DNA from 2 places in the Bradyrhizobium sp. HKCCYLS3070 genome. Region 1 is predicted to be linked to the other one. Evidence: predicted binding sites of a transcription regulator. Region 1 holds the regulator's gene; the other holds the start of a gene.
What was found. The regulator LexA, encoded in region 1, represses DNA repair genes until DNA is damaged. The targets are predictions, from matches to a motif close to TGTTCNNNNTGTGTTCNG.

Region 1 (7,225 bases):
GGGGCCGGTGCGTCGTCGGTGTTCGCCGCCCGCCTGAAGAGCTGGGCGGCCGAGGAGGCCGGGGCGGGCCGGCTGCTGCCCTGGGTGCCGGTGGCGTTCGGGGCCGGCATCGCGCTGTACTTCGCCGCCGATCACGAGCCCGTGCTCTGGATTGCCGCCACCACCGCGGCGCTGCTCGGCATCGTCGCCATCATGATGCGGCGGCATCGGCTGTTTCCGGTTGCCGTGATGATCGCGGCGGCGGCGTGCGGCTTCGCCGCGGCGACCGTCAAGACCGCGCGCGTCGCGCATCCGGTGCTGGCGCGGCCGTTGTATTCGGTGGCGCTGTCCGGCTTCGTCGAGGCGCGCGACATCCGCGAGCGCAGCGACCGCATCGTGCTGCGGGTGACGTCGATGGAGAGCCCGCGCAACGCCGTCACCATCGCGCGTGTCAGGCTCGCGGTGCGCAAGGGCGCGGCGCCCGAGGTCGGCAGCTTCGTGCAGCTCAAGGCGCGGCTGCTGCCGCCGATGGCCCCGGTGCGGCCGGGATCCTACGACTTCGCGCGCGACATGTTCTTCCAGGGCATCGGCGCCTCCGGCTTCGTGATGGGCGCGATCACGACGGCGACGCCGCCGCAGGCCGCCGGCTTCGGCCTGGGCTATGCGGCGGCCATGCAGGGTCTGCGCGATGCGATCGACGCACGCATCCGCGGCCGCCTGTCGGGCGACGAGCGCGCCATCGCCACCGCGCTGCTGACCGGCCGGCGCGACGCCATCACGCCCGATGTCAACGACGCGATGTTCGTCTCCGGTCTCGGCCATGTGCTGTCGATCTCCGGCTATCACATGGCGGTCGTCGCCGGCGTCGTATTCTTCGCCGTGCGCGCGCTGCTGGCGCTGATCCCCGGCCTCACCATCAGCCATCCGATCAAGAAATGGGCGGCGGCCGCGGCGCTGGTCGCGGCGGCGTTCTATCTGTTGCTCTCAGGCGCGGAGGTCGCGACCCAAAGGTCGTTCTTCATGACGGCGGTCGTGCTGATCGCGGTCATGGTCGACCGCCGCGCCGTCACCTTCCGCACGCTCGCGGTCGCAGCGATGATCGTACTGGTGGCGGCCCCGGAAGCGCTCGTGCATCCGAGCTTCCAGATGTCGTTCGCGGCAACGCTCGGCCTGGTCGCGCTGGTGCAGTTCGGCCTGCCCAGACTGTTCGCGACGCCGGACAGCTCGACCACCCAGCGCATCGCGCTGTGGGGCGGCCGGGAGCTTGCGATGCTGTTGCTGGCCTCGCTGATCGCGGGGCTCGCGACCACGCCCTATGCCGCCTTCCATTTCCATCGCGTCACGCCGTATGGCGTGCTCGCCAATCTCGCAGCGATGCCGGTCGTCTCGGCGCTGGTGATGCCGGCCGGCCTGATGGGCCTCGTGGCGGCGCCGTTCGGGCTCGACGGTCCCTGGTGGACGCTGATGGGCCTCGGCATCGACTGGATGATCGCGGTGACGCGCTGGGTGGCGGCGCTGCCCGGCGCGGTCGGGCGCATCCCGGCCTTCGGCATCGGTCCACTGATCCTGGCCAGCCTCGGGGTCATCCTGATCGGCCTGCTGCGCACACCGTTGCGCTGGTCGGGCGTCGTGGGGCTCGTGGTGGCCACCGCGTGGGCCGCCGCGACGCCGCTGCCCGACGTGCTGATCGCCGGCGATGGGCGCGCGGTGGCGGTGCGCGGCCGTGACGGGCGTCTGCATGCGATGCGCATCGGCAAGGATGTGTTCGCCACCAAGGAGTGGCTCGCGGCCGACGCCGATGCCCGGCTGCCGGCGGATTCATCGCTCACCGATGGCGTCTCCTGCGACGAGGCGGGCTGCGTGGTCGCAATGGCCGACGGCCGATTCGCCGCCCTGACCCTGCGCGCCGAGGCGCTCGCCGATGATTGCGCCCGTGCCGCGCTCATCGTCACCGCGCGCGCCGCGCCGTCATCCTGCGCGGCGGCCGTCATCGATCGCGAGCGGTTGCGGCAGCAGGGCGCCTTGATGCTGGTGCAGCGGGGCAGGAGCTTCGCCGTCACGCCGGCGCGCGCCGGCGGCACTGACCGCCCATGGTGGCCGGCGCCCGCCGAGGCCGGCGAGTTCGACACGACGCTGACGCCGCGCGCGCCGGCCGTGCGGCCTCAGGACGCGACGCCGCCGGAGACGGAGCAGGGCGAAGAAGACTGAGTGCCGGGCAGCTCGAACGTGCCGAGATGATACTCGGTGTCGCCAGGTCCATGTTGCCAAGTCCATCGAACAGCGAGGGGCTTTCGGCCAGCGTGAACGCAGCGCGCGGATAGCGTTGCCAGATGGCGATGTCGTCAGCCGTGGCTGTCAGCCATCCGAACACAAGCATATTGCAGCCGGGCTCGGTGATCCCGGCGGCCTTGTTCCAATCGATCTTGTTGACCACGGCGGCAGGCTCCCCCGGCACATCATGCCGGCCGAGGGATGTCGTTCCTATCCGATGCGATGCCGGGGCGTGAGGTTCGCCCGAGAGGACTTTGCGCTTGCAGAACCCAAATCTCCCACGGTCGAAAGCTCGCTCACGACCGAGAGAAATGCCGATGCGGAGACCCCTCAGGTGATGCTGATGCGGCGAATCGGTGTGGCCTGCGAAGGCGGCACGTCCTCGGCGATGTCCGGGCGTCGCTCCGCCGGCTGCTTGCTGACCGGCAATTGCAGCACGGTGACGCGCTGGCCCTCGCAGAGCTGGGTCACCAGCACGTGGCGGCCATCGGCGAATTCGATCGCGTCGTGATGGCGATCGGGAATGTGAGTCTCGATGCTGTTGAACTTTGCGACGCGCTCGCGGATCGTCCGGGTCCAGAGCCAGCGGCTGTCGTAGCGGACGTCCTCGGCGAAGGCCAACTCGGTGCCGGGCAGCATGCAGACTGCGACGGTCGGCTCGCTCTCCAGCGCGAAGCCGCGGGTGGCGGTGCCACGGAAGGTCATCGAGATCAACGTCTCGCCGACCTTGGCGGGACGGGACGCAACCGCATGGAGGCTGTAGTCACACATCGGATCGCTCCTCGTTGAGAGATAGCCGACCCACGCTCCCCCCGGACAGGCGCAGGCCTCTATCAGAGTGGACATCGATGGTGATGTTAGCGCGCGCTTCGCGGCAATTCTGCGCTGATCTGCATCGCGTGTGCCCGCGGCCGATCACAAGCGTTTGAGCATGCCGCGCTGCACATCATGAGGTGCATTCGCGCGTGACGTATTTTGCTGGGCAGCCTCCAGCTCGGCGGCGAAAGCGCGTGCGCCCGCCGCCGATCGACCGATCCCATTCGCGATCAGTACTTGCGGTACAGCCCGACCAGCTTGCCTTGGATCTTCACCCGGTTCGGCGGCAGGATGCGTACCTCGTAGGCGGTGTTGGCTGGCTCCAGCGCGATCGATGCGCCGCGGCGGCGGAAGCGCTTCAACGTCGCTTCCTCATCGTCGATCAGCGCCACCACGATGTCGCCGGTGTCGGCGGTCTCGTTGCGCTGGATCAGCGCCATGTCGCCGTCGAGGATGCCGGCATCGACCATGGAGTCGCCGCGTACCTCGAGCGCGTAGTGATCGCCGTTACCGAGCATGTCGGCAGGCACGCTGATGGTGTGGCTGCGGGTCTGCAGCGCCTCGATCGGGGTACCGGCGGCGATGCGGCCCATCACCGGCACTGCGACGGGGCGCTCGCCATCGTCCAGCGCGGGAGTGCTGGTGCGCACCTTGCCGAGATTGCCCTCGATCACCGATGGGGTGAAGCCGCGGCGGTTGTTGGCGGCCTGTGACAGCTCGGGCAGCTTGATCACCTCGATCGCGCGGGCGCGGTTGGGCAGCCGGCGGATGAAGCCGCGCTCCTCGAGCGCCGTGATCAGGCGATGAATGCCGGACTTCGAGCGCAGATCGAGCGCATCCTTCATCTCGTCGAAGGACGGCGGCACGCCGGCTTCCTTGAGCCGCTCGTTGATGAACCGCAGAAGTTCGTACTGTTTGCGCGTCAGCATCTCGACCTGGTCCCCGGTTTGTTGTCGTCCGAGTCCAGGAGCTGCGCCTCGCGCACAAACCGGCTGAGAGCGCCCTGGAGTCGGACCGTCATCGCGTCGCCCGCAACATACTAAAAACAAATCATGAACGGACACTATATGTTCGATGTGTGTTCCGCAATCCTAAAAATATGATGAACAGACCGGGCTTTACCGGGGAAGCGGCTCAGTTCGGCAGGCGCAGGATCTCGCACGGGCTGCCCGCAGGCGCCTTCGGCGCAAACGCCGGCCGGATCACCACCGCCTGCGAGAGCGCGAGATTGCCGAGCAGCGACGAATCCTGCTGGCTCACCGGGGTGGCGACCAGCGTGCCGTCGGCGCGCTCTTCGAGCCGCGCCCGCAGATAGTCCTCGCGCGAATCGTTCGGCCCGAGCTCGCGGCCGAGCAGGGCGGTCTCGCGCGGCATCACGGCCTCGTCGCGGCCGAGCAGCCGCCGAATCAGCGGCACCAGGAACAGGATGGCGCAGACATAGGACGACACCGGATTGCCGGGCAGTCCGATCACCCTGATGTCGCCGAGCCGTCCGTGCATCATCGGCTTGCCCGGCCGCATCGCGATCTTCCAGAACGCCATCTCGACGCCCTCGGCTTCGAGCGCCTGCTTGACCAGGTCGTGATCGCCGACCGAGGCGCCGCCGGTCGTGATCAAGATGTCGGCCTTGGCCTCGCGGGCCCGGCGGATGCCGGCGATCGTCGCCTCCATCGTATCCGCGGCGATGCCGAGATCGATCGGGGTCCCGCCCTCGTTGCGCACCAGCGCCCGCAAGGCGTAGCCGTTGGAATAGACGATCTGGCCCGGGCCGGGCGTCGAGCCCGGCATCACCAGCTCGTCGCCGGTGGCGAGCAGCGCCACCTTCGGCCGGCGCCGCACCGGCAGCGCCGGATGATTCATGCTGGCCGCCAGCGACAGGTCGCGGTCGCTGAGCCGGCGCCCGGACTTCAGCAGCACCATGCCCTGGTGAAAGTCGACGCCCGCCGGCCGGATATGCCGGCCCTTGATCGCGGCCTCGGTGATCACGACGTGGCCATCTTCGGCGATCGTGTCCTCCTGGATCACCACCGCGTCCGCGCCCTCCGGGACAACGCCACCGGTGAAGATCCGCGCCGCCTCGCCGGGTCCAACCACGCGATCGAACGGCCGCCCCGCCGCGACCTCGCCGATGACCTTCAGCCGCGCCTTGGCCTGGGCGGCGTCCACGGCGCGCACGGCATAGCCGTCCATCGCCGACATTGCCTCGGGCGGCTGCGTCCGCAGCGCCGCGAGGTCCCGCGCCAGGATGCGGTGAAACGCTTCGTCCAGCCCGACCTGCTCCTCGGCCAGCGGTTCGGCGCCGGCGAGCACGGCGGACAACGCATCAGACACCGGCATCAGGGCCATGAGAGTTCCTTCGGACGGAGACGGCAGATCGAATGAATCGCCTTCTAACCGAACGCGCACGGCGCGGCCAAGGGCCTAGGCCGCTCCCTGCGTTCTGACCGTCTGCTGTGGGCCGTTTCCGGGCCGCTGCCTCACGATCGCGCGAGAAAGTCCGCAATCAACCGCATGACCTCCTGCGGACGTTCCAGGCTCGGCAGGTGCGCCGTTCCGGCCAGCTCATGTCCTGACCCGTTCGGCATTGTTGCGGCGAGCAGCCTGCTTCGCTGCTGGATGTGAGGAAAGTCCAAGTCCCCCCGGATGACGAGCGATGGCGCGACGATCTCCGCGAGGCGTGGGAAGGCTGGTGCCACATCGAGAGTCGCGCCGGTTGGCGGCGCGCGGAGTGCGGCGGCGTTCTTCTTCAGGAACGTCTCGCGCGGCTCGCCGGAGATGCGTCCCTCGCGCTGCAAGGGACCGTCGACCCACAGATGCGCCTTGATAGCGCTGACCCGATCCCAATCCTGTGCGGCCTCGGCAGCGGCCAACGACGCCGTTAGCGCCTTGATCTCCGGTGGATAGATCGGCTCCGGCGCGCCGCTGATCGAAGGTGCGATCAGCACCAGCGATGCCATACGTGACGGATGGCGAAGCGCGAAGTCGAGCGCGATGCGGCCTCCTTGCGAGCAGGCAATCAGCGTCGCCGGCCGCGCCGGCGCGAGCGCGTCGACGACGGCGAGCAGGTCCTCGACCGGAGAATGAGCTTCCTCATAGGCGACCGTCTCACCAAATCCGCGCCGGTCATAGGCGATCGTCATATGCGTTGCCGCGACGCCCTCGATCTGCACGCGCCACATGGACGAGCATTGGACCGTGGACCAGCCGATCTACGATCCCAGCACGATCGACTGCCCGGTTCTCGTGCTCGCGACGGAATGGGATGTGGATGTCCGCTTCGGGATGGCGCACGACCTGTTCGTTCGCCTCGTGAGCGCGCCATACAAGCGCCTGGTCGAGATCGGGCAGGGCACGCACATGATCCTGATGGAGCGGAATCGACGGCAGGCGTTCGACGTGGTGATCGGATTTCTCAACGAGCGCGTCGTGCCGGCGCGTTGATCGTCGCGCGGACGACCTGCACCGCGTCAGAGCGGATGCCGAATCCAGACATTCGGCTCGACATAGGCGGCACGGTCGTGCTCGACCGACGCGAGCACGGGCACGAGAGCACCGGGGACCTCGATCTCGCCCGAGCTGTCGAAGGTCACGCCGGTCCATTGCGACCAATCGGCGAGCGTGCCGACGATGGTCATCGAGCACGGCGCGATCTTGACGATCTCGCCGCCGATGCCGATGCGCTTAGGCGCCGGCTCGTCTGCGGCCAGCGGATGTGGCGGGAGACGGGCCGGATGGCGCCGTTGCCGGCGGTCGCATTTAGGATTCGCTTTTTCGGAAAAAGCTGCTATGCTGATTTGGTCCCGTGCTCGACAGGAGGGGCGCTTCGCGATCGTCACGGACGTGGAGCGCGGGATGCGGTGGCCGCGACGTGTCGCAGCGTGCCCTGATGGCGCGCGGACGAACGGCATGGCGCGGACGTGAAGTCGCGTGGTCCTGGCATCCCGAAGCTGATGCCAAGCCGAAGGGTGCTGATGATCCCGTCGGCGACGGTGGCCAACAAGCCGGGCACCGGGGAGATCGCGTATAAGCGTGAAGACCATCGCGCAGGGAATGCCGGATGTCGGCTGGACCTGTGGTGACTGCCGCCTGCTTTTTTTCTGCAGGCGGGCCATGGGTTGCGGCCTGCAGCCCGGCATTCCCTGCGCCCTCCGATTGGAGG
Region 2 (7,225 bases), 1.5 Mb from region 1:
GAGGATGATGATAGAGCACGTCATTGGTGGCGATCAGCGGCACCTTGCTTGAAGCTGCGAGGCGCGACAGCCGCGCCAGCCGGCGCCGGTCGTCGCCGCGATACAGCAGGCTGCCGGCCAGCCACACGCCTTCGGCGGGGCTGTCTTTCAGCCGCGTGAGAATGGTGGTGAGCGCGGCTTCGTCGAAGCGATGCGGCGGCATCAGCACCAGCAACTGTCCCCCGATGAACTCAAACAGGTCCTCGAAGCTCAGGCGGCAATCGCCCTTGGCGACCTTGTCCGCGTCACTGCCGCGCTTGCCGCGGGTGAGCAGCTGGCACAGCCGGCCGTAGGCCGCGCGGTCGCGCGGATAGACCAGGATGTCCGGCGTGCCGCAGGTGAACACCAGCCGCGCGCCGTAGAGCAGCTTCGGTCTGTAACTCAGTCGGTCGTTACTCAACTCGCTATAGGCGCGCACGATGCCGGCCAGCGTGTTGTGGTCGGCGATGCCGATGGCGGTGAGGCCATATTCGGCGGCCTGGTGCACATAGTCCTGCGGATGCGAACCACCATGCAGGAAGGAGAAATTGGTGGTGACGCCGATCTCGGCATAGGGGATGGGAGTCATGGCACGATCGCGGAGGCTGCGTTGACGATGCCGCGTTGCCCGCTCCCTGCAGGTGATGAGCAACAAGTCGCCTTGCACAAGTGCCCACCCTCCCCTGGAGGGGGAGGGTCGACGCGCGCAGAGCGCGCGGCGGGGTGGGGTGAGCCCAGCAACCGGTCGTCATTGGGCCCGCTCTTCTCAGCCGTGCGTGAGTTGGCTTCGACGAGCACCGCAGGTGCGGATGGTCTGTCACCCCACCCCGGCTCGCATGCGCGCATGCGAGCCGACCCTCCCCCTCCAGGGGAGGGTGAGCAGCGAGATCGCCGCGAGAGATGTGCGATCCCGACCCTCATGCGAACAGGCCATGCATGTACCAGGCGGGCTGCACCGGCAGGCCCTCAGGCTGCTCGAACTCACGGTCATACAACCCGTCGCGATAGAGCCAGAAGCGCAGGCCGTGCTCGTCCTCGACGCGGAAATAATCGCGCGTGAGGCCCTGCCCGTCCGGCCGCCACCATTCCATCGCGATGCGCTCCGGGCCCTCGGCGCGGACCACGGCATGCGCGGCACGGCGCCAGACGAAGCGCGCGGGCGGGCCGTCCGGCACGCCGGCAATGACTTGGATCGCCTCGGGGTGCGCGAACAGCCGCAGAGGTCGCAGCGGCGGCTCGCCCTCGGCGCGCTCCGGCCAGGCGGCAGCAGTGGCGGCGGCGAGATTTTGCTGCGCCGGCAGCGGCAGCGCCACGCGCTCCGGAACATGGGTATCGACCGGCAGATGCACGACCACGCGCTTGCCGCCGATGCGCGCGGCGATGCGGTCGATCAGTGCCGACAGCTCGTCATTGTCGTGGACATGGGCATCGAGATCGCGCTGCTGCTGCACCACGATCTCGCTGCGGCCAGCAGCGAGCCGGATCATGTCGAAGCCGAAGCCGGGATCGAGCGGATCGTTCAGCGCCTCGAGCCGCTCGCGGAACAGCCGGTCGATGATTGCGGCCTCGGTGACCGGCTGGCCGGTGTCGACCGTGATCACGCGCACCATTCCATCGGTGCGGAAGAAGCAGGCCTCCAGCCGCCGCGCGCCCTTGCCCTGCTGCGCCATCGCCGCCACCAGCATCGCGGCCAGACGGGAGAGGCTGGCCGCAATCACCGTGTCGGTCGCGACCGGCTCGGCAAAACGCTTGTCGACGATGTAGTCCGGCGGGACCTTGCGCGGGCTGATCGGCGCATCGGCCTCGCCCAGCGCCTGCGCCAGCACGCGGGTGAAGGCGGCGCCGAACCGCGCGGTGATCTCGTTGCGGCCGCGCGCGGCGACGTCGCCGATGGTCTTGAGGCCGGCTCGGCGCAGGCCGAGCGTAATGGCCTCGCTGCCGCCGAGGGCGGCCACCGGCAGCGGCGCCACCGCGGCCGCCTCCTCGCCGTCGGGCACGATGCGGCCATGCACCTGGCGGTTCAGCGTACGCGCACAGACGGCGTTGGAGGCGATCGCCGCCGACACAATGAGGCCATGCGCGGTCAGCGCGTCGCAGACCGACTGCATCAGCCTGGCTTCGCCGCCGAACAGATGCACGCAGCCGGTGATGTCGAGCGACAACCCATGCGGCGGGTCGAGCGCCACCAGCGGCGTGAAGCGGTCGCACCAGTCGGCGATGCTCTCCAGCATCTTTGCATCAGCCGCCAAATCGGCTTCGTGCGCGACGAGGTCGGGACAGACCGCGCGGGCATTCGCCAAGGGCTGGTCGAGCGACACACCGTGGCACGCCGCCGCTTCGTCCAGCGAATGGATCAAGAGCGCATTGGCGTCCTTGATGACGACGACCTGCGGCTTGCTCTCAGGCGGAGCGCCTGTGAGCGCCCGCTGTCTTTTGATGCGATCGATGGGCAGGCGCGGCAGCCACAGGCTGAGGATCCGCCGCCGGTTCGTTGAAACGGCATGCATCGGGTGTCCACTCCATGATCCATCGTCCGGTCTGGCCGTGACGGTTGCGAATGAGCTCGACATCGAGGCGCGGCGCGCCCCACGCCATCCACGGGGCAACGAGCGGTGACGGCGCGGTGCGCACGATCCAGCGCGTCTCCGCGGTCGATGGCTCGGGCGCGGCCGCAATGCGCAACATGAGCGCGGTGACGCCGGATTCCTGCGCCGCCAGGGTCAGCTTGCGGCTGGCGACGAGATCGAGCCTCGAGGTCTCGCCCCACACCTCCAGCATCACGCTGCCGAGCGCATCGCAGGCGAGCGCGTCGGCGGCGATACGCAAGGCGTGGTCGAGATCGGGCGCGCGCACGATGACGATGCGGCGCGGATCGAGGCCGAGCTCGGCAAGCCCGCTCATCGACAGCGCGCCCATCTCGCGCTCGGCGAAATCCTGCCGGATCCAGATCAGCGGCCGGCGCGCGGCGACGCGCGCGGCGAGCCCGCACAGGAAGCCGGTCGCGGCCACCGCCTGGCGGGCGGTCTCGGCGAACACCTCGTGCAGCGCGCCGGTAGCGAGCCCGCCCTGCAAGGTCGCGTCGGCCTCGTCATGGCCGAGCGCGACCCGGCGCAAATCATGTGCGCCATCTCCCGCCTCGAGACGGGCAATGCGGCCGCGCAGACGCGCGAGCGTATCCATGCGTGCGCCGGTCATCCGTCGCCGCTCCTCTTCAATCCATCGTGCGGGCGCTGCCGTTGTTTCAGTGATCAGGCAGTGAACCCGCGACGACCCTCTTTGTTCATGATATGTTCTAATATAAAGCTAACGCCTTCGAGAGAGTCAATCGGGATTGACCCGGGTGTGATTCAACGAATGGAATCAAAGGGATTCAAAGCCATGGAGCTGATGCGCAAACTGGAGATCCTGGCCGATGCCGCCAAGTACGATGCGTCCTGCGCCTCCAGCGGTACCGGGATGCGGGATTCCCGCGACGGCAAGGGGCTCGGCTCGACCTCGCCCGGCATGGGCATCTGCCATTCCTATGCGCCGGACGGACGCTGCATCTCGCTGCTCAAGATTCTGCTGACCAATGCCTGCAACTTCGATTGCCTGTATTGCGTCAACCGCGCCTCCTCCAACGTGGCCCGCGCGCGCTTCACGGTCGACGAGGTGGTGAAGCTGACCATCGACTTCTATCGCCGCAACTACATCGAAGGACTGTTCCTGTCGTCGGGCATCATCCGCAGCCCCGACTACACGATGGAGCAGGTCGTGAACGTCGCGCGCAAATTGCGCGAGGAGCATCGCTTCCGCGGCTACATCCATCTGAAGACGATCCCGGAGGCTGACGAGGCGCTGATCGCCGAGGCCGGCCGCTATGCCGACCGGCTCAGCATCAACATCGAGACGCCGCTGGAGGCGAGCCTGACGACGCTCGCGCCGGAAAAGGACCAGCGCGCCATCCGCCGCACCATGGGCCGTCTCCGGCTCAAGCTCGACGAGACGGCGGAGGCGAAGAAGACGGTGCGCCGGGCCAAGCCGCCGCGCTTCGCGCCGGCCGGCCAGAGCACGCAGATGATCGTCGGCGCCGACGACGCCAACGACCGCGTCATCCTGTCGACCTCGGCCAATCTGTACGGCGCCTACAAGCTCAAGCGCGTCTATTACTCCGCCTTCAGCCCGATCCCCGATGCCAGCCGCGCGCTACCGCTGCAGGCGCCGCCCTTGGTGCGCGAGCACCGACTGTACCAGGCCGACTGGCTGATGCGGTTCTACGGCTTCGATGCCGACGAGATCGTCGAGGAGAACGAAGGCATGCTGCCGCTCGACATCGACCCCAAGCTCGCCTGGGCCTTGCGCCACCGCGACCGCTTCCCGCTCGACATCAACAAAGCGAGCCGCGAGGAGCTGTTGCGCGTGCCCGGCTTCGGCACCCGCACCGTGCAGCGCATCCTCGCCACCCGCCGCACCACCACGATCCGCTTTGCGGATCTCGCCCGGCTCAACGTTGTCCGGAACAAGGTCCTGCCGTTCATCGTTCTCTCCGACCACCGGCCACAGCCGTCCCTGCTCGACGGTGCCGGGCTGGCGGCCCGGCTGCGGCCCAAACCGCAGCAGTTGGGATTTGGATTCTAACGGAAGCCGTCATCGCGAGCGCAGTGACATAGCTGCCGTCATTCCGGGGCGCCTCGAAGAGGCGAACCCGGAATCTCGAGATTCCGGGTCTGGTCCTTCGGACCATCCCGGAATGACGCGGCGGCTTCGCTCGCAATGACGAGAGAGGTGAAATGCACGTCGTAACCCTCGACAGCGACACTGATTTCGACGGCTGGCGTCAGGCGGCGCGGGCGCTGGCGATGAACGACGTCAAGCCGGCCGATGTCAGCTGGCGCGTCAAGGGCGCGGCGCCCGACCTGTTCGACGATCAGGCCGACACGCAGCTTCCCGAGGTGCCAAAGGGCGCGTTTTCGGTGCCGGCGAGCTTCATGGAGCTCGCCGAGAGCGCGATTCTGCACAATGATCCCAACCGCTTCGCCCTGCTCTACCGGCTGCTGTGGCGTCTGCGGACCAACCACGATCTCATGGAGATCGCGACCGATCCTGATGTCGCCCAGGCCAACGCGCTGGCGCGGGCGGTGCGCCGCGACGTCCACAAGATGCATGCCTTCGTCCGCTTCCGCGAGGTCGGCCGCGAGCGCGAGGCGCGCTACGTCGCCTGGTTCGAGCCGGAGCACCACATCGTCGAGCGCGCCGCGCCGTTCTTCGCCCGCCGCTTCCCCGACATGCCGTGGTCGATCCTGACGCCCGAACTCTGTGCGCATTGGGACGGCAGCCGCGTCAGCTTCACGCCCGGTGTGAGCAAGGCTGAAGCGCCGTCGGAGGACCGGCTCGAAGAGGTCTGGCTGCGTTATTACGCCAGCATTTTCAATCCGGCACGGCTGAAAGTGAAGGCGATGGAAAAGGAGATGCCGAAGAAATATTGGCAGAACCTGCCCGAGGCCAAGCTGATCCAGCCGCTGATCGCGGCAGCCAGCCGGCGCACGTCATCGATGATCGCCGAAGCCGGCACTGAACCCCACAAGCCGCAGAAACGCGTCGAGGAGACTGCGATGAGCCGCAAGCCGAAAGCCCACGCGCCCGCTGCCGAGACCTCACGTGATGTCGAGGCCGCCGATCTTGAGACCTTGCGCGAAGAAGCCGCTTCCTGCCGCGCCTGCCCGCTGTGGAAGGACGCCACGCAAACCGTGTTCGGCGAAGGCCCCGCGCATGCGCCGCTGATGCTGGTCGGCGAGCAGCCCGGCGACAAGGAGGACCTCGCCGGCCATCCGTTCGTCGGCCCGGCCGGCCAGATGCTCGACCGCGCGCTTGAAGAGGCCGGCATCGACCGGTCCAAGGTCTACGTCACCAATGCGGTGAAGCACTTCAAGTTCGTGCCGCGCGGCAAGATCCGGCTGCATCAGAAGCCGAACACGCCGGAGATCAAGGCCTGCCGGCAATGGTACGAGCGCGAGCTCGCCGCCGTGCGTCCGGCGCTGGTGGTGGCGATGGGCGCGACCGCCGCGCAAGCGGTGTTCGGCAAGATCACGCAGGTCACCAAGAACCGCGGTCATGTCGCCGACCTGCCCGACGGCCCCAAGGCGATGGTGACGGTGCACCCGTCCTACCTGCTGCGGCTGCCGGATGCCGACGCCAAGGCGCGGGAGTATGAGCGCTTCGTCGAGGACCTGAAGATTGCCGCGGCCGCGATCAAGCGCGCACATGCGGCGTGACGGGCCGGCATGGCCTCGACCGGGCCGCCCCCACGCGACAACGGGGCCTCAGGATTTGCGCGACGTGTAGACGTGCTCACGCAGCAAGGCCTGGATCAGCGCTGCTCGGTCGGGAAAGCCGAGCGACACCGCCACGTCCGTCTCGTCCCGGTCGGGTGCGCCGGCCTGCATCGCGGGCAGGTATCTCGCCATCAGCTCGTCCTCGCCGAGGCCATAGTCCGCCGGACTGCCACCGCCGTCGAGTTCCGTCTGCTTCAGCACGTCGCATTTGTCGCGCGCGCGCGCCAGCAGATCCTCGAAATGGCCGTCGATCCGCGCCCAGTCGGCCAGCGCATTCAGGGCCGAGCCGTTGAGCCCCTTCCTGAACGATCGAATGCGCGCCTCGTCCAGCATCAGCTCCAGAAATTCCGACCGGGTCAGGCCGTTGCGCGCGATCCATGCCTCGAGCTCGGCCGGGTCCATCAAATCCCTGCTCTGCCGAAACCGGATGATCTCCGCGCTCAGCGCCTGGGCGTCGACCCTGATGCCGCGGCGCTTCGCCTCCGATGCCGCGAGAAATCGCGCGATCGCCTTGTCGGACAGGTCGCTGCCGCGCACGGCCAGCAGGCGCAGCTCGTCCAGCAGGTGCGGCGTTCCGTCCGGCATCACCGTCTCGCGCGCTGCGGCCGCCGAACGCTGCGCGTCCTGCATCAGGCCGTCCCATAGCTGGGTGTGCTCGAAGGCGTAATCGACCGCCTTGGGCACCGTGTCTCCGGCAAACCGGCGCCGCATCGTCTGCAGCATCTCCAGCGCATCCTCGCGCTTCTGGTCGACGCGGTGATCCGGCAGCCACGCCTTCAGCGCGTCGATCTCCTCCGCGGCCAGGCTGCCGTCGGACCGCGCGCCCTGCAGCAGCGCCGGGTAGCTGCGCTCGGGATAGAAGCTCGCCTTGCCGAGCGCCTCCAGGACCAGGCGGG

Region 2: ACQR03_RS00770 (putative DNA modification/repair radical SAM protein) is a predicted target of LexA. The motif match lies at 3,296-3,313, and genes of this name have one in related genera.

What each region holds. Positions count from the first base shown of each region.
Region 1 covers NZ_JBNPTI010000001.1:1,685,909-1,693,133, reverse strand. The annotation lists gene ACQR03_RS07860 (ComEC/Rec2 family competence protein) at 1-2,187, shown strand, start outside; gene ACQR03_RS07855 (hypothetical protein) at 2,581-3,021, opposite strand; gene lexA (transcriptional repressor LexA) at 3,297-3,995, opposite strand; gene ACQR03_RS07845 (molybdopterin molybdotransferase MoeA) at 4,201-5,412, opposite strand; gene ACQR03_RS07840 (alpha/beta fold hydrolase) at 5,544-6,245, opposite strand; gene ACQR03_RS07835 (hypothetical protein) at 6,244-6,507, shown strand; gene ACQR03_RS07830 (hypothetical protein) at 6,534-7,178, opposite strand.
Region 2 covers NZ_JBNPTI010000001.1:177,671-184,895, reverse strand. The annotation lists gene ACQR03_RS00785 (error-prone DNA polymerase) at 1-607, opposite strand, end outside; gene ACQR03_RS00780 (Y-family DNA polymerase) at 936-2,525, opposite strand; gene ACQR03_RS00775 (ImuA family protein) at 2,419-3,213, opposite strand; gene ACQR03_RS00770 (putative DNA modification/repair radical SAM protein) at 3,397-4,635, shown strand; gene ACQR03_RS00765 (UdgX family uracil-DNA binding protein) at 4,788-6,269, shown strand; gene ACQR03_RS00760 (TfuA-like protein) at 6,318-7,225, opposite strand, start outside.